DNA from 2 places in the Aminobacter sp. LjRoot7 genome. Region 2 is predicted to be linked to the other one. Evidence: predicted binding sites of a transcription regulator. Region 2 holds the regulator's gene; the other holds the start of a gene.
What was found. Region 2 encodes LexA, which represses DNA repair genes until DNA is damaged. Its sites were predicted from a motif close to TGTTCNNNNTGTGTTCNG; they were not measured.
Positions count from the first base shown of each region.

Region 1: a site for LexA is predicted at 3,169-3,186, ahead of ACSQ3E_RS06435 (2'-5' RNA ligase family protein). Genes of this name have one in related genera too.

Region 1 is NZ_CAXUPX020000002.1:152,611-159,938, forward strand. Features, by position in the region: gene ACSQ3E_RS06420 (aminotransferase class III-fold pyridoxal phosphate-dependent enzyme) at 1-1,121, shown strand, start outside; gene ACSQ3E_RS06425 (amino acid ABC transporter substrate-binding protein) at 1,244-2,257, shown strand; gene ACSQ3E_RS06430 (NUDIX domain-containing protein) at 2,356-2,937, shown strand; gene ACSQ3E_RS06435 (2'-5' RNA ligase family protein) at 3,202-3,813, shown strand; gene ACSQ3E_RS06440 (amidohydrolase family protein) at 3,818-5,263, opposite strand; gene ACSQ3E_RS06445 (GntR family transcriptional regulator) at 5,347-6,036, opposite strand; gene ACSQ3E_RS06450 (flavin reductase family protein) at 6,332-6,994, shown strand; gene ACSQ3E_RS06455 (MarR family winged helix-turn-helix transcriptional regulator) at 7,102-7,328, opposite strand, start outside.
Region 2 is NZ_CAXUPX020000003.1:267,289-277,311, reverse strand. Features, by position in the region: gene ACSQ3E_RS10895 (SurA N-terminal domain-containing protein) at 1-1,741, shown strand, start outside; gene trpD (anthranilate phosphoribosyltransferase) at 1,738-2,748, shown strand; gene trpC (indole-3-glycerol phosphate synthase TrpC) at 2,753-3,562, shown strand; gene moaC (cyclic pyranopterin monophosphate synthase MoaC) at 3,564-4,046, shown strand; gene ACSQ3E_RS10875 (molybdopterin molybdotransferase MoeA) at 4,047-5,252, shown strand; gene lexA (transcriptional repressor LexA) at 5,359-6,075, shown strand; gene ACSQ3E_RS10865 (ComEC/Rec2 family competence protein) at 6,283-8,589, opposite strand; gene gltX (glutamate--tRNA ligase) at 9,050-10,023, shown strand, end outside.

The DNA.
Region 1 (7,328 bases), on a different contig from region 2:
TCGAGGCCATTGCCACCCAAGCAGCAAAACTCAACACCAACACGCGCTATTTGCACGACGCCATCGTCACCTATGCCGAGCGGCTGACCGCGACCTTGCCCGAGGGCTTGTCGGTCGCCTCCTTCGCCTGCTCCGGCAGCGAGGCCAATTCGCTCGCTCTGCGCATGTCGCGCACCTTGACCGGCAGCAACGACGCGCTGGTGCTCGACTGGGCCTATCACGGCACCACCCAGGAGCTGATCGACCTCAGCCCCTACAAATACAAGCGCAAGGGCGGCAAGGGCCGGCCGGCCCATGTCTTCGAGGCGACCATCCCCGACAGCTACCGCGCGCCTGCGGACTGGCCGGTCGAAGAGCACGCCAAACGTTTTGCGGCAAGCATCGCCGAGCAGATCGAGACGATGCGCAAGCAGGGCCGCGGGCCGGCCTTCTTCATCGCCGAATCCATCCCCAGCGTCGCTGGCCAGGTTTTTCTCCCCGAGGGTTACCTGAAAGAAGTCTACGCCATGGTCCGCGCCGCCGGCGGCTTCTGCATCGCCGACGAGGTGCAGGTCGGCTTCGGCCGTGTCGGCAGCCACTGGTGGGCTTTCGAGACGCAAGGGGTGGTTCCCGACATCGTCACCATGGGCAAGCCAATCGGCAACGGTCACCCGATGTCGGCGCTGGTCACCTCGCGCGAGATCGCCGACCGCTTCAACAACGGCATGGAGTATTTCAACACCTTCGGCGGCAACCCGGTGTCCTGTGCGGCAGGCCTCGCCGTGCTCGACGTCATCGAGCGCGACCGTTTGCGCGACAACGCTGCTGACGTCGGCGCCTATCTCGTCGAGCGCTTCAGGGAGATGCAGCAGCGCTACGAGGTCATCGGCGACGTCAGGGGGCAAGGCCTGTTCCTCGGCATCGAGCTGGTCACCGACCGCAGGACCAAGGCGCCGGCAACCGCCTTTGCCCGCAAGGTCAATGACGGCGCGCGCGCCCGCGGCGTGCTGATCGGAACCGAAGGCCCGCATGACAACGTGCTCAAGATGCGCCCGCCGATGATCTTCAGCCGTGCCAATGCCGACCATCTTGTAGGTGTGCTCGAGGAGGCGTTCGCCGCGGTATTGGCCGAAGGCGCGTAGCTCAAGGCCCGCGCGACGCTCTCGCGCGGAGGGAATTAACGACAGGGGAATTCACCAACTTCCGGCGCCATCGCGCCGGCGGCAAGCAGAGGCTTTGCCTCGAAAACCAGAGGGAGGAATACATGAGGACAATTTTTGCAACGGCACTTCTGCTCGGCTCGGCCGCTATGGCCATGCCGGCGTCCGCCGACACCTTCGACATCGTCAAGCAGCGTGACAAGCTCACTTGCGGCGTCAGCCAGGGCGTTGCCGGCTTCTCGGCGCCCGACGATGCCGGCAAGTGGTCCGGTTTCGACATCGACTTCTGCCGCGCCGTGGCCGCAGCCGTGCTCGGCGATCCGGAGAAGGTCAGCTACGTGCCGCTGTCGACCAAGGAGCGCTTCACCGCGCTGCAGTCTGGCAGTGTCGACGTGCTGTCGCGCCAGACCACCTGGACGCTGTCGCGCGATTCCAGCCTCGGCATCCGCTTCGTCGGCACTGCCTATTATGACGGCCAGGGCTTCATGATCCGCAAGGCCCTGGGTGTCGACAGCGCGCTCAAGCTCGACGGCGCCACCGTCTGCACCGAGCAGGGCACCACCACCGAGCAGAACGTCGCCGACTACTTCTCCGCGCACAAGATGAAGTACGAGCCCGTCGTCATCGATTCCGCCGACGGCATCATCAAGGCCTTCGACACCGGGCGCTGCGACGTCTACACCACCGATGCCTCCGCACTTTATGCCCAGCGCCTGAAGCTCACCGATCCGGCGGCTTATGTCGTCCTGCCCGAGATCATCTCCAAGGAGCCGCTCGGACCCGCCGTCCGCCAGGGCGACGACAAGTGGTTCAACATCGTCCGCTGGACGTTGTTCGCGCTGCTCGAGGCCGAGGAGCTCGGCATCACCAAGGACAACGCCGAAGCCGGCCTGACCTCGGAAAACCCCGCCATCAAGCGTTTCCTCGGCGCCGAGGGCGACAGCGGCCAGCAGCTCGGCCTCGATCCGCGCTGGAGCTACAACATCGTCTCCAAGGTCGGCAATTTCGGCGAGATCTTCGAGCGCAACCTCGGCCAGTCGAGCGACCTCAAGATCGACCGCGGTATCAATGCGCTGTGGAACGCCGGCGGCCTGATGTACGCCCCGCCGGTGCGCTAAGGCTCTGCTACTCGGGGTCGCGCGTAGGCGCGGCCCCGACTATGCTGCACCGCAAGATTCCCGACACATCCTGTCGGGCCGCAGCATAAGGTGTTTTGATGAGCATAGCCGATCGCGTCCGCGTCAAGGATGTCAAAGTCCTCTCCGACGACTGGTACTTGCTGAAGAGGACGGTCTTCGAATACCGCCGCAACGACGGCGAATGGCAGGTCCAGAGCCGCGAAACCTACGATCGCGGCAATGGCGCCACCATCCTGCTCTACGATCCCGCGCGCCGCACGATCGTTCTCGTCAGGCAATTCCGCTATCCGGCTTTCGTCAGCGGCCACGATGATCTTCTCATCGAAACGCCCGCCGGCCTGCTCGACAACGCCAGCCCCGAAGAACGCATTCGCGCCGAAACAGAGGAGGAGACGGGCTTTCGCGTCCGCGACGTCCGCCGCGTCTTCGAAGCCTTCATGAGCCCCGGCGCCGTCACCGAGCGCATCTATTTCTTCGTCGGCCGCTACGAGCCCGGCGACCGCATTTCCGAAGGCGGCGGCCATGAAGGCGAGGGCGAGGACATCGAGGTTCTCGAAGTCGGCATCGACGAGGCGCTCGCCATGGTCGCCGACGGCCGCATCTGCGACGCCAAAACCATCATGCTGCTGCAATACGCAGCGCTGCACCTGTTGCGTTGAGCGGAGGCTGTCATTTCCGAAACGCACCGAGCACTTTCGACGGCGGCCGCATCGACTGCGCCGCCGAGATGGCGGACAAAGCGGTGATGGGTCCTGTGGGTCAATCCGCAGTCACGTGCGCCGCGCCGGGCACTCCAGACTGTCCCCGGTCGGCTGGCTGAAATCCGGGTTAGATCTTCTACCGACGGCGGAATTGTTCAGTCTTATCGGGCTAGGAAAATAAACTTAGAATGTTCCTCTTTTGTTCATTGAATGGAGGAGGGAATGTCGCGTCAACTGCAGTTCGACTTCGGAACAACCGTGCTTGGCTCACGCCCGCCTGCCCGATTGGCAAGGCAAGCACGGGTCGTGTCAGACGCACTCATGTTTCGCTTGTATCCCGGGCAACCCGGGCAGATAGCTGCGATCGCCGATACAACTCGCCGCGCCCATGGCCTCACGGGCAACGCCCGTGATCCGGGCCACCTGCACGTCTCGCTGATGGGGCTTCAAGATGGCAGGGCGATCTGCGATACCACGCTGCAGGACGTCCTGGCGGCTGCTGCCAAAGTCAGGGCGACGGCATTCGACCTCGTCTTCGACCGTATAGTCAGCTTCCGAAACGGAGCGCGGAAGCCGCTGGTTCTGCTATGCGGTGTGGGCGCCGATCTGGTGGTCGACCTCGAGCGTCGGATCGTCGGTGCGTTGAACGGAGAGGGGATTCGGGTTCGTCGCCGCGCCGGCTTCGTGCCCCATTGCACAGTGCTCTACGACAACAGGCTTGTACCGGAAACGCCTCTCGACCGGCCCATCATTGTCCGCGTCGAGGAGTTCCATCTGCTCCGCAGCCAGGACGGCCGACGACGAAGCATCGGCAGTTGGCCGCTGCCGGGCTGAACGCTCAGACCGGCAACGGCTGCCTTGCGTTGCGCCAGAATTCCTGCGGCTCTTCGAGCAGATGTGTCAGCCCGACACGCTCGAAGGCGAGCGCTGCCTGTTCGGCCGCGTCAGCCAGGATGTCGTTCGCGTCGAGATGGTCGGTCTTGCGGCCGCGCATCAGGACCTTGCCGTTGACGATGACCGTGTCGACGTCGGCGGCATTGGCGAAATGGGCGATGCGCGTCACCGGCATGACGGGCGGATAGAGATGCGGCTTGCGCATGTCGACCAGCACGATGTCGGCCTTCTTGCCTGTTTCCAGCGAGCCCAATTCCTTCTCCAGTCCAAGTGCCCTGGCGGCGTCGATCGTCGCCATCTCGATCGTCTTGCCGGGCGGCAGATAGGCCGGATCGCGGAAGTGGCGGCGGTGGTAGTGCATGCACTGCGCCATGTGGCGGAACATGTCGTAGCCGCGGTCGGGGGCTGCCGCGTCGGAGCCCAGGCAGACATTGATGCCGGCTTCGATCAGCTCCGGCACCGGGCAGCGGCCATAGACCGACATGATGGCGCTCGGATTGTGGATGATCGACGCGCCAGTCTCCTTGAGTGCGGCAAAATCATCCTCGGTGAGGTCGACGCTATGACCCAACAGCGCGAACTCACCGAGGACACCAAGATCGCGCGCCAGCGCGATCGACCCGTCGCGGTGGCCGTCCTGGGTGAACAGCACGCCCTTGCGACGGCGCAAATCCATGACCGCCTCGCCCATCTCGATGACCTGCCGGCGGGCATCGGCATCAGCCACCTGGGCGGCATAATAGACCGGCATGACCAGGCACACGCCGGTGCCGCGGCCGAGCACATCGTTCCAGCGGTCGATCAGGATTTCACTGACCTCGAGCTGGTGCTCGAAGCTGACGGTCACATCGCTTGCCTGCCCGGTCTCCGAAAACTGGCGATAGTTCCTGGGGAAGGGTGGCCGACCGGGGCCCACCGCCATGAAGGTGCGCAGCCCGGATTCGGCGGTCGCACCGCTATGCGCGTCGCCATAGGCCGGATCGTCGGTGCGGTAGATGTCGGCGCCGCCGCCGAGCAGCGTCATACCAGTGGTGATGCCGCCACGCAGGCGCTCGAGCTGGGTCATGCGTGCCTCGGCGCGCCAGAAGGCTGGCGTCGAGCCACGCGCGTAGATTTCCTCGCAGGCGTCGAACCAGCTGTCGAGGCCGGCACCCGCATTGCGCACCAGCCCGTGGCCGGCATGTGAATGGCTGTCGATCAAGCCGGGCATCGCCACCATACCGGTGCCGTCGATGATCTCCTTTGCACCAGCCGGCTCGGCGTCGTGTTCGGTGCCGATGGCGCTGATGCGGTCGCCGGTCACAGCGATCCAGGCGCGGTCGATCACCCGGCGTTGCGGGTCGACGGTGATCGCGGTTGCGTTGCGCACGAGGATGTCTGGCTGCGTCATCTCACTGCTTTCCAAAGTCGGCGGGCTTCAGGCATGGTCCCGAAAGTCCGAAGCGGACTTGCCGAAAACCACGCCCGGCGGGGCTAGAGCCCGAGAATGTCTTCCAGGTCGCGCACGAGCACGCGTTCGCTTTCGAGGTCGAGCTGGTTTTCGATATGGGCGAGGTGGTGGTGCATGACGGCGAGTGCGGCCTTGGCATCGCGCGCGGTGATGCTCTGCACAATCGCTGCATGCTCGTCGGGACCGCAGCTCTGGATTTCCTTCTGCTGGTACATCGCCATGATCAGCGACGTCCGCGAGACCAGGTCGCGCAAAAGCGTGGCGAGGATCTGCGACTGCGCCAATTCGGCGATCAGCATGTGGAACGCGCCCGAAAGTCTTATTGCGCCGGCGAGGTCGCCGCCCTGGTGAGCCTTGCGTTCCTGGTCGACATGTTCGCCCAGCCGGGCGATGCCGGCGGCGTCGATCGTCGCGCACAGCCGCTCGACAAGCCGCTCCTCAATGGTGCGGCGGGCGAAGAACACGTCGCGCGCTTCCTCGATCGAAGGCTTGGATACGAAGGCGCCGCGATTGGGAACCAGCGTGATGAGGCCGTCGCGGGCGAGGTTCTGCAAGACATGGCGGATGCGTGCCCGGCTGGCACCGAAGATGTCCGCAAGCTGCTCCTCTTTCAGCCGCGTGCCGGGGCCAATCTGCCGCTCGGCGATGGCGCTCCAGATCTTCTCGTAGATTTCCTGGTCGGTGGCATGCCGCATGCCCGCTTCAGCGTCCATCCAATCCTCCTCCCGCTCGGCCCGATACGCGGCTTTAGCCTATTCAAACCTAAACGGCCGCTAAGTCAACAAATCTGTCGACACTCATTGTTGACAATAATTGGATACGATGTCAGCGTGAAGTGGAAAGAGCCCGGAAGCGCCCTAAAACCATGGCGGCGTGGTCCGCCGTCTGAGCCATGAGGCGCCGGCGCTTCGGGTGTATGATGGTGGTATCGGCTCTCTCCGCCATGCGGTCGGGGAAAGGCGTGGCGGCGAGCCGGTCCGCCGCGGATTGCGGTCTGAGGGAGAAAAAATGGATTTCGATTTCGCCGAGCTGCCCGAGATGGACCGTTACCGGCTGCTCACCAATTTCGTCGGGCCGCGCCCCATTGCACTCGTCACCACCATCGACGAGCATGGCTGCAACAATGCCGCGCCGATGAGCTTCTTCAATGTCTTCTCGCACGAGCCGCCGCTGCTCATCCTCGGCATGCAGACCCGCCCCGATGGCACCGCCAAGGACACCGTCGCCAACATTCGCCGCTCCGGCGAGTTCGTCGTCCACATGGTCGACATGGCGATCGCGAGCGAGATGATCGTCACTGGCATCAACTTCCCCGCCGACGTCGACGAGATCGAACTCGCCGGCCTGACCAGCACGCCGTCGAAAAAGGTCGCGGCACCGCGCATCGAGGAATCGCCCTGCGCCATGGAGTGCCGGGTGTCGCAGGTCCTCGACTACGGCCGCCGCACCATCGTCATCGGCGAGGTGGTGCAGATGTATGTCCGCGACGACTGCCTCGACGAGCGCGGCCGCTATGTCCGGCCCGAAGTCTACCAGCCGATCGCCCGTCTCCACGCCGATAACTACATCGTCGCCGCTGACCAGTTCGTGCTCAAGCGCCCGGCCGAGCTTTTTCCTCATGAGGAAGCCGCCACCAATGCCGCCCCGAAGTCGGAAAAGGTCATCGGCTGAGGCCAGGGACCGCGTCGGCCTAATCGCTCCACCGCAAGGCGTTTGCCCCCGACGGCCTTGCACAGAAAGGGCGCTCGTTTCGGGCGCCCTTTCTGTTTGGTGCGGCGTCAGTCCTCCGTCGCCGCGCCTATGTTCTCGCTCAGCACGCGCAGCACGCGTGTCGCGCTTTCGATGTCGGCCTCGTCGACACCGGTCAGCACCAGGCTGCGCAGTTCCGCCACATCGGCGAACATGCTGTCGGCCTCGCGCCGTGCCGTCGGTGTCAGGAAGATGCGCTTGGTGCGCCGGTCGCCGTCGGTGGTGCAGCGCACCACCAGCCCCTTCTTCTCCAGCC
Region 2 (10,023 bases):
AGGTGTCGAATACCGCCTCGCCTATGACCGCCAGCTGAACGTCATGTCGCAGCAGTTTGGCCAGCGTCTGACCCGCGACCAGGCCAATGCGCTCGGCATCGACAACCAGGTGCTTTCGCAGCTCGTCGCCGGTGCTGTGCTTGACGAACAGGCACGCAAGCTCGGCCTTGGCCTGTCCAAGGACCGCCTCGCCGAGCTCACCTGGGACGACCCGACCTTCCGTGGCGCCGACGGCAAGTTCGACCGCCAGGCCTTCGAATACATCCTGCGCCAGATCGGCATGCGCCCCGAGGACTATCTGAAGAACCGCGCCCAGGTTGCGGTCCGCCAGCAGATCGTCGAGGCTGTTTCCGATGGTCTCGAGGCCCCCGACACCTTCCTGCGCGCCGTTGCACTTTATCGCGGCGAAGATCGCACCATCGATTACCTGCCGCTGCCCAAGTCGCTCGTCGAGCCGATCGCGGCACCTGGCGACGACGTGCTCAAGGCCTGGTTCGAGGAAAACAAGAAGAACTACGCCGCACCCGAATTCCGCAAGCTGAGCTACGTCAAGCTCGAGCCGGAAGACATCATGGATGCCGCCGCTGTTACTGAAGAGCAGGCGCGCCAGGACTACGACAAGAACAGGTCCCACTTCACCACCGCCGAGACCCGCAAGATCGACCAACTGGTGCTGGGCGCTGATGCGGCAAAGGCTGCTTCCGACGCGATCAAGGGCGGTGCGACCTTCGACAAGGTTGTCGCCGACCAGGGCAAGACTGCCGCGGACGTGGCACTCGGCACGCTGACCAAGGACAGGATCGCCGACAAGGCTGTCGCCGACGCCGCCTTCGCGCTGCAGGCCAACCAGGTCAGCGACGTCGTCCAGGGCGCCTTCGGCCCGGTGCTGGTCCGCGTCAGCGAGATCACGCCCGAGACGGTCAAGACCTACGACGAGGTCAAGGACCAGATCCGCAAGGAACTGGCGCTTGCCGAGGCCAATCGCATCCTGCTCGACGTCCACGACTCCTACGAGGACGCCCGCGCAGCAGGTGAGTCGATGAAGGCTGCCGCCGACAAGCTGAAGCTCAAGATGGTGACGGTCGACGCCATCGACCGCGCCGGCCAGCAGCCGGATGGCACCGTCGTCAACAGCCTGCCGGACTCGCGCAACCTGATCCAGGCAGCTTTCGCCGCCGAGGCAGGCACCGAAAACCCGCCGCTCAATGTCGGCACCAACGGCTTCGTGTTCTACGAAATCGACGACATCACACCTGCCCGCGACCGTACGCTCGACGAGGTGCGTGAGAAGGTCGTTGCCGACTGGACCGCCGCCGAAGCGACGAAGCTGCTCAAGGCCAAGGCCGACGAGCTCGAGAAGCGCCTCAAGGACGGCGCCTCGCTCGACGTGATCGCAGGCGAGCTCAAGCTCGAGAAACAGACCAAGCGTGGCCTGAAGCGCGAAGCCGACGATGCCGACTTCGGCCGCGAGGGTGCGTCCGCGATGTTTGCCATGGGCCAAGGCGGCACCGGCATCATCCCCGCTCCTGCCGGCGACGCACAGATCCTGTTCAAGGTCGCCGAAGTGTTCGAGCCAGCCGGCGCCGACAAGAGCGCCGTGCCAGAGGACGCGCAGAAGCAGTTTGCCTCCGGCATGGCGGACGACCTGCTCGACCAGATCGTCGCCCAGCTCCAGGGCGAATACCAGGCAACGATCAACCAGGCGGCGATCACCCGTGCACTTGCGGTGGGAACGCCATGAGCGCACTCAAGCCGCATATAGCCAAGGTCGCTTCGGGCACCCCCCTCACCTTCGAGGAGGCTCGCGAGGCCTTCGACATCATCATGTCGGGCGAAGCGACGCCCGGCCAGATCGGCGGCTTCCTGATGGCGCTGCGCGTGCGCGGCGAGACCGTCAGCGAGATTTCGGGCGCCGTCGCCACCATGCGCGACAAGATGCTGCGCGTCGAAGCCCCTGACGACGCCATCGACATCGTCGGTACCGGCGGCGATGGCTCGCACAGCGTCAACATCTCGACCGCCTCGGCCTTCGTCATCGCGGGCGCAGGCGTGCCTGTCGCAAAGCACGGCAACCGTGGCCTTTCCTCGTTGACGGGCGCCGCCGACGTCTTGACCGCACTTGGCGTCAACATAGACCTCACGCCCGAGGCTATCGGCCGCTGCATCCATGACGCCGGCGTCGGCTTCATGTTCGCGCCGGCGCACCACCCGGCGATGAAGCATGTCGGCGCGACCCGCGTCGAACTTGGCACCCGCACCATCTTCAACCTGCTCGGACCGCTCTCCAATCCCGCCGGCGTCAACCGCCAGCTGGTTGGCGTGTTTTCGCCCGAATGGGTGCAGCCGGTGGCCGAGACGCTGAAGGAACTCGGGGCCCAGCACGTCTGGGTCGTCCATGGCGACGGTTATGATGAGATCACCACCACGGGTGAGACCCATGTCGCGGCCCTTAAGGACGGCGTCATCAGCACGTTTACGCTCACGCCCGAACAGGTCGGCCTCAGCAAGCACACGCGCGAAGAACTGCGTGGCGGCGATTCCGCATACAATGCGGTTGCCCTGCGCGGCGTTCTCGAAGGTGCCAAGGGTGCCTATCGCGACACGGTGCTGATGAATGCCGGCGCGGGCCTGGTGGTTGCCGGCAAGGCAGCGACGATCGGCGAAGGCGTGCCGCTGGCCGCCGAGGCGATCGACAGCGGCCGCGCCAAGGCTGTGCTCGACCGCCTGGTCGCCGTTTCGAACGGATAAAGACATGGCCGATATCCTGCGCCGCATCGAAGCCTACAAGCGCGACGAGATCGCAGCAGCAAAGGCGTTGCTGCCACTCGCCGAGCTCAAGGCGCGCGCCCGCGACGTCACGAAGCCACGCGGTTTCCTCGCAGCCCTCGAAACCAGGCGTCATGATGGCCGCTTCGGCCTGATCGCCGAGATCAAGAAGGCGAGCCCGTCCAAGGGCCTTATCCGCCCCGATTTCGATCCGCCGGCACTTGCCAGGGCCTATGCCGATGGCGGCGCTGCCTGTCTTTCGGTGCTGACCGACACGCCGTCGTTCCAGGGTGCACCCGAATTCCTGACCGCCGCGCGCGACGCTTGCGACTTGCCGGCGCTACGCAAGGATTTCATGTTCGAACCCTACCAGGTGCACGAAGCCCGTGCCTGGGGCGCGGACGCAATCCTGATCATCATGGCGAGCCTCAGCGACGACGATGCCAAGCGGCTCGAGGATGAGGCGTTCGAACTCGGCATGGACGTGCTTGTCGAGGTCCATGACGAGGAAGAGACGGAGCGCGCGCTGAAGCTTCAGTCGCGCCTGCTCGGCATCAACAACCGCAATTTGCGCACCTTCGAGGTCAGTCTCGACACGTCGGAGCGCCTGGCGCCGATGGTGCCGGCCGACCGGCTGTTGGTCGGCGAAAGCGGTATCTTCACCCATGCCGACTGCCAGCGCCTGCAGAAATCCGGCATCTCCAGTTTCCTCGTCGGCGAAAGCCTGATGCGGCAGGCCGACGTGACATCGGCGACGCGCGCGCTGCTCGATGGCGCAGCCCTGGCAAGCGCCTGACATGGCAACCACCCTCACCCATATCGGCGCCACCGGTGAGGCCAACATGGTCGATGTCGGCGACAAGGCCGAGACGACACGCACGGCGATCGCCGAAGGCCATGTCATCATGCGTCCGGAAACGCTGGCGCTGATCCTGTCAGGCAACGCCAAGAAGGGTGACGTGCTCGGCACCGCCCGCATCGCCGGCATCATGGCAGCCAAGCGCACGCATGAGCTCGTGCCGCTCTGCCATCCGATCCTTTTGACCAAGGTTTCAGTCGAGATCGAGCCTGACGAGGCCCTGCCCGGTCTGCGCGTGACGGCACTTGCCCGCGTGACCGGCAAGACCGGCGTCGAAATGGAGGCGCTGACCGCAGCCTCGGTCGCCTGTCTCACCATCTACGACATGGCCAAGGCCGCCGACCGCGGCATGGTGATCTCCGGCATCCGGCTGGTCGAGAAGACCGGCGGCAAGTCTGGCGACTACAAGGCGGCGGAATAGATGGCCCTGCTGCCCGTCGCCGACGCCCTGGCGCGCCTGCTCGACGGCGCCGAACCGCGCGGCACGGAAACTGTCGGCCTCGCCCAGGCATCAGCGCGGGTGCTGTCGGCACCGCTGCATGCGCTCCGCACCCAGCCACCCTTTGATGCCTCCGCCATGGACGGCTACGCCGTGCGCGCCGCCGACATCGCCTCGCTGCCGGCGCAACTCAGGGTCATTGGCCAGGCACCCGCCGGCAAGCAGTTCACTGGTACCGTCGGTCCAGGCGAGTGCGTCCGCATCTTCACTGGTGCACCGGTGCCTCAAGGCACTGATACCGTCGTCATTCAGGAAAACGTTCGCGATCTCGGCAATGGCGAGATCGAGGTGGTCGAGCCGACGCTTGCCGGCCGTAACATCCGCGCCAGGGGTCTCGACTTCAAGCAGGGCGACCTCATTCTCGATGCCGGGCGCGTGCTCGACCCGGCAGCGCTCTCGCTGATCGCGGCTGCCAATCATCCCAGCGTCAACGTGGTGCGCGCGCCTCTGGTCGCCATCATCGCCACCGGCGACGAACTGTTGCCGCCTGGCAGCAATCCCGGACCCGACCAGATCATTGCCTCCAACGCCTATGGCGTCGCGGCCATCGTCCAGTCTGTCGGCGCGCGCGTGCTCGATCTCGGCATCGCCGCCGACCGCACCGATGCCATCGCCGCATTGGTGGCGAAGGCGCTCGCAGCGGACGCCGACGTGATCGTCACGCTGGGCGGCGCATCGGTCGGTGACCATGATCTCGTCCATCGTGTGCTGACCGAACTCGGCATGGACCTCAACTTCTGGAAAATCGCCATGCGCCCGGGCAAGCCGCTGATGTTCGGTCGGCTCGGCGCCAGCCGCTGTGTCGGCCTGCCAGGCAATCCGGTCGCCAGCCTGATCTGCTCGCAGATCTTCCTGAAGCCCCTGGTGGCGAAGCTCGGTGGACGTTCCTATTCGCCCGACATGCGCACGGGCGTTCTCGACAGGGCGATGGCGGCCAATGACCTGCGCCAGGACTTCGTCCGCGCGATCGCGAGCGAAACTGCCGACGGGCTCATCGTCACGCCATACCTGATCCAGGACTCTTCGATGCTGCGTACGCTGGCCGACGCCAACTGCGCCATCGTGCGCGCCCCCTTCGCTCCAGCTGTTGAAGCCGGCAGTGCCTGCCAGGTGATGATGCTGCGCTGAACCAGCGACCTCTACCCTTCACGAAATATCAACAGTTGCGGAACACAACTGGAACATATAGTGTTTGTTCTGGGTTTGTTTTTCTTCTGATTCCTCGGGGGTGGCGATGCTGACGCGCAAACAACACGAGCTTTTGCTATTCATCCACGAGCGGCTGAAGGAGGCAGGCATTCCGCCCTCCTTCGACGAGATGAAGGAAGCGCTCGACCTCGCCTCCAAGTCCGGCATCCATCGCTTGATCACGGCGCTTGAAGAACGTGGCTTCATCAGGCGCCTGCCCAACAGGGCGCGTGCGCTCGAAGTGCTGCGCCTGCCCGACTCGATCGCACCTGGGCTCAACGCGGCGAAGAAGTTTTCGCCCAGCGTCATCGAGGGCAGCCTCGGCCGCAAGCCTGAACCCTCGCGCTCCATGTCGGCGGGCAATGACGACGACGCTGGCTCGGCCATTACCATCCCTGTGATGGGACGCATCGCCGCCGGTGTGCCGATCGACGCCATCCAGCACAAGACGCATTCGATTGCGGTGCCGCCAGACATGATCATGGGCGGTGAGCACTACGCGCTCGAGGTCAAAGGCGACTCGATGATCGAGGCCGGCATCTTCGACGGCGACACTGTCGTCATCCGCAGTTCGACCACGGCCAATCCCGGCGAGATCATCGTGGCACTCGTCGACGACGAAGAGGCAACGCTCAAGCGTTTCCGGCGCAAGGGTGCCTCGATCGCGCTTGAAGCCGCCAATCCGGCCTATGAAACCCGCATCTTCGGACCCGACAGGGTCAAGGTGCAGGGCAAGCTTGTCGGACTGATCCGCCGCTACTGAATTTCTCTGCGACAGCAGGCTGAAACGGCGCGGTCTTATGAACAGGACCGTGTAGCGGAGGTCGTCAAGCCCCGCAGATTGTCGAGCAGACCATATGTGGTGCCCCGAGGCGGAACAGGCTTTGCGACATGGGATATGGGAGGGCTCTTGGCCCGATCATTCTCTCACTGCCATCTGGCAATCTGAAGCCTGACTGATCTGCACTAGCTATCGTGCAGTTCCCGGCGACTCCGATGCGGCGGCTATTGGCGTCTTCGGACGCACCGTGGCTGCCGCAGTCGATGACTTCGGGTGCGACGTGGTTGCCTCGGCAGGTACCTTTGGGCGCCTCTCGGCCCGTTTGTAGGGCGGCAGGCCCCTCGCCTCGCGTGAGAACTGGCGCTGGGCGTGCCACGGGCGATACTGTTCCGCCACGGCGTGGCGTATCTCGACCGTCCGATCTCCGCTTTCTGTCTCAGGCGTAATGAATATCGACGCACTGCCAAGACGCGCCAGCTCGCGCTTGCTGAGTACGGTTGGCGCCACGCCTGGGCAGACGTCGCTTGCCGTGGCATCGTCGACCACGATGAGGTCTGCGCTTGCACAGGCACGCGCAGCGACAGCAGTATTCGCCGCATGCACGATCCGTGCACCTCCTGGTTGCTGAACCGTGCACAGCCCCTTGCCGCAGACGAAGGCATCCGCACCGGATGCATTTGCTTCGCCAGACGCTTGTTTGCCGGCTTCCGTACCGGAGATTCTTGCTTCTCCTGTTTCTTGCTTGCCGACTTCCGGACCAGGAGTATTTGCTTCGCCAGTTGGCTCGGAGCCGGTCTCGCTGGGCGAACTGCCCGCGCCGTCAACAGCAGTCGTCGTAGAACGCTCTGGCGCAACGAGTGTCTCCGACACCAGCGCGCGCTGCCAGTTGTCGACTGTGAACTGGTTTGGCCTGGCACGATTGACGGCAAGCTTGCCGTCGCCAACCGGCACGCCGACGAGACGGCCATCTTCCGAGACGAGAACGTCGGGCGTTTCCGTTTCCACGACCGTCATCAGTCCAAGGGCCGCGAAAGGCACTGCTGCGGCGCGCAGCCAGGTCGTCGCCGTCGACGCGATGACGAGTGCTGCGGTGAGCAACAGCACAGCGTGCGGCGAGACAAGCCCGACCGCATCAACTGGCGAGCGCTCGGAGAACCAGGTGGCGACACCAATCATCGCGTTCAGGCCAACGCCCATCGTGTCGAGGAAAATGCCGTCGAGGGCGAGTGGCATGAAGATGCCAGCCATGACGGCAAAAGGCATGACCAGGACCGACACCAGCGGCATGACCGCCAGATTGGCGAACAGGCTGAGCGGCGACACCCGTTGAAAATGCCAGGCGCCGAAGACGCTGGTCGCAAGCCCCGCAATCAGCGAGGTGGCGACGAGGCCGACCGCGACCGTGGCAAGCCAGCGCCAGATCTTCGATGGCAGCGACCTCTGCCCAACCGGCAACGCCTGCTCTTCCCGTCTGTCCGACCACCAGGCATAGGCACCGACAAGGGCAGCGGTGGCGGCGAACGACATCTGGAAGCTCGGTCCGACAACCTCATGCGGCGAGATCAGGATAACCACGACGGCCGAGATCGCCAGATTGCGCATTGTCAGCGCCGCGCGGTCGAACAGCACTGCCGTCAGCATCACCGCCAGCATGATGAAGCTGCGCTGCGCCGCGACTTCGGCGCCTGAGATAAACAGATAACCGCCGGTGGCGAGCAACGCCGCACCTGCGGCGTATTTCTTCACCGGCCGACGCGAGGTGAAGGCGGGAACGGTAGCGAAGGACAGCCGCATCAAAAGCATGACGGTGCCCGCGACCATGGCCATATGCAGGCCCGAGATCGAGATGATGTGATAGAGGCCGGTACGCCGCAGCGCCTCGTTGACGTCCTCGGGAATGCCGCCGCGCACGCCGACGACCAATGCGGCCGCGATTTCGCCCTCCGGCCCGCCAATGCGGTCGCGGATACGCTGGGCTATTTTTCCCCGGGCGTTTTCTATCGCAGCAGAAGCGCGATCACTGGCCGAGAATGGCTGCGTGGTTTCAGCGAGTTCCGGCCCCTTCATGAAAAAGCCGCTGGCCCCGATGCCGTCAAAATAGCTTTCGAAGGAAAAGTCGTAGCTGCCCGGACGCACCGGCCCGGATGGCGGCATCAGCCTGACATAGCCCGTCACCACAGACCATGCGATGACACCTTGGGGAAGCTTGCGCGCGGTGAGCCGCACCAGCTCGGGGGCATAACGCAACACCGGGCGCGCGGTCGAAAGGACGTCGAGTGTGAGCCGCACCCTGCCGTTGTCCAGATTGTCGATCCCAACGACGCGACCGGTGATGGCCGTCGAGATTTCGGCGCCTAGCATCTTCGTCGCCACGCGCTCCGTCTCAAACTTTGCAACCGCCATGCCGAGCATGCAGGCAGCGACAGCGGCGAGTGCATGGTGGAGAAGCCGTTGTCCGCGTGTGGCGAAAGCGAGCATGGCCGGAACCGCAGACATCACAGCAAGTGGCGCTAGGTCCGGCTCACTTGGAAGCGCAAAATACGCCAGGGCTCCGGCTGCCAGAAAAACCGGAAGAAGCAGGAATGCGGCACCACGGTCGAGTTCCGTTTCGATCGCAGCCAGGGCAGATCGTCCAGTGATCCGATGGCCGGACAGCAATTGCGATCCTCGTCGCAGCAAGGACAGGTTCCGTGACTGTGACGGCGATGCGCCGGCGGCAAAGGCAGAGTCGGGTTCGGGTGCCGCAGGCTGCGTCCAGACAACGGCAGGCGCGGCTGGAACGGTCAGCAAGTCGCGCTCGCTGGCCTCGACCACCGGATTGTGACCGGCTTGCCCCTCCCGCACGCGGTCGCCCATCGGGCCTGCCCCTTGCGCCCCAGACCTTCTATGCTACATCAACCGCACACAAACGCCATGCGCCGCCGGCTTTCGGCCAAGCGCCCTGCCTCCCTTGGAAATCGCCATGCCTGTCGTCACCCGCTTCGCCCCCTCGCCCACCGGCTATCTGCACATTGGTGGCGCACGTACCGCTCTCTTCAACTGGCTCTATTCCCGCCACACCGGCGGCACCATGCTGTTGCGCATCGAGGACACTGACCGCGAGCGCTCGACCGACGCCGCAACGGCCGCGATCCTCGAGGGCCTCACCTGGCTCGGCCTGACCTGGGAGGGTGAGCCGATCTCGCAGTTCGAGCGTGCGCCGCGCCATCGCGAGGTGGCCGAGGAGCTCGTGCGCATGGGCAAGGCCTATTATTGCTACGCCTCGCAGGAAGAGCTGACCGAGATGCGCGAGAAGGCCCGCGCCGAGGGCAAGCCGCCGCGTTATGACGGCCGTTGGCGCGACCGCGACCCGTCCGAGGCGCCGGCTGGCGTCAAGCCGGTCATCCGCATCAAGGCGCCGCAGGAAGGTGAGACGCTGGTGCTCGACCGCGTGCAGGGCGACGTACGCTTTCCCAACAAGGATCTCGACGATTTCATCATCCTGCGCTCGGACGGCGTGCCGACCTACATGCATGCCGTGGTCGTCGACGACCACGACATGGGCGTCACCCACATCATCCGCGGCGACGACCACCTGACCAACGCCGCGCGACAGACAGTGATCTACAACGCCATGGGCTGGGACGTGCCTGTGATGGCGCATATCCCGCTGATCCACGGCGCGGACGGCGCAAAACTGTCCAAGCGCCATGGCGCACTCGGCGTCGATGCCTATCGCGCCATGGGCTATCTGCCCGAGGCGCTGCTCAACTATCTCGCCCGCCTCGGCTGGAGCCATGGCGACGACGAGGTGATGAGCATCGAAAACATGATCAGCTGGTTCGAGATCGAGGACGTCAACAAGGGTGCGGCGCGCTTCGACTTTGCCAAGCTCGAGGCCCTGAATGGCGTCCACATGCGCCAGATGGACGACAAGAATCTGTTCGACAT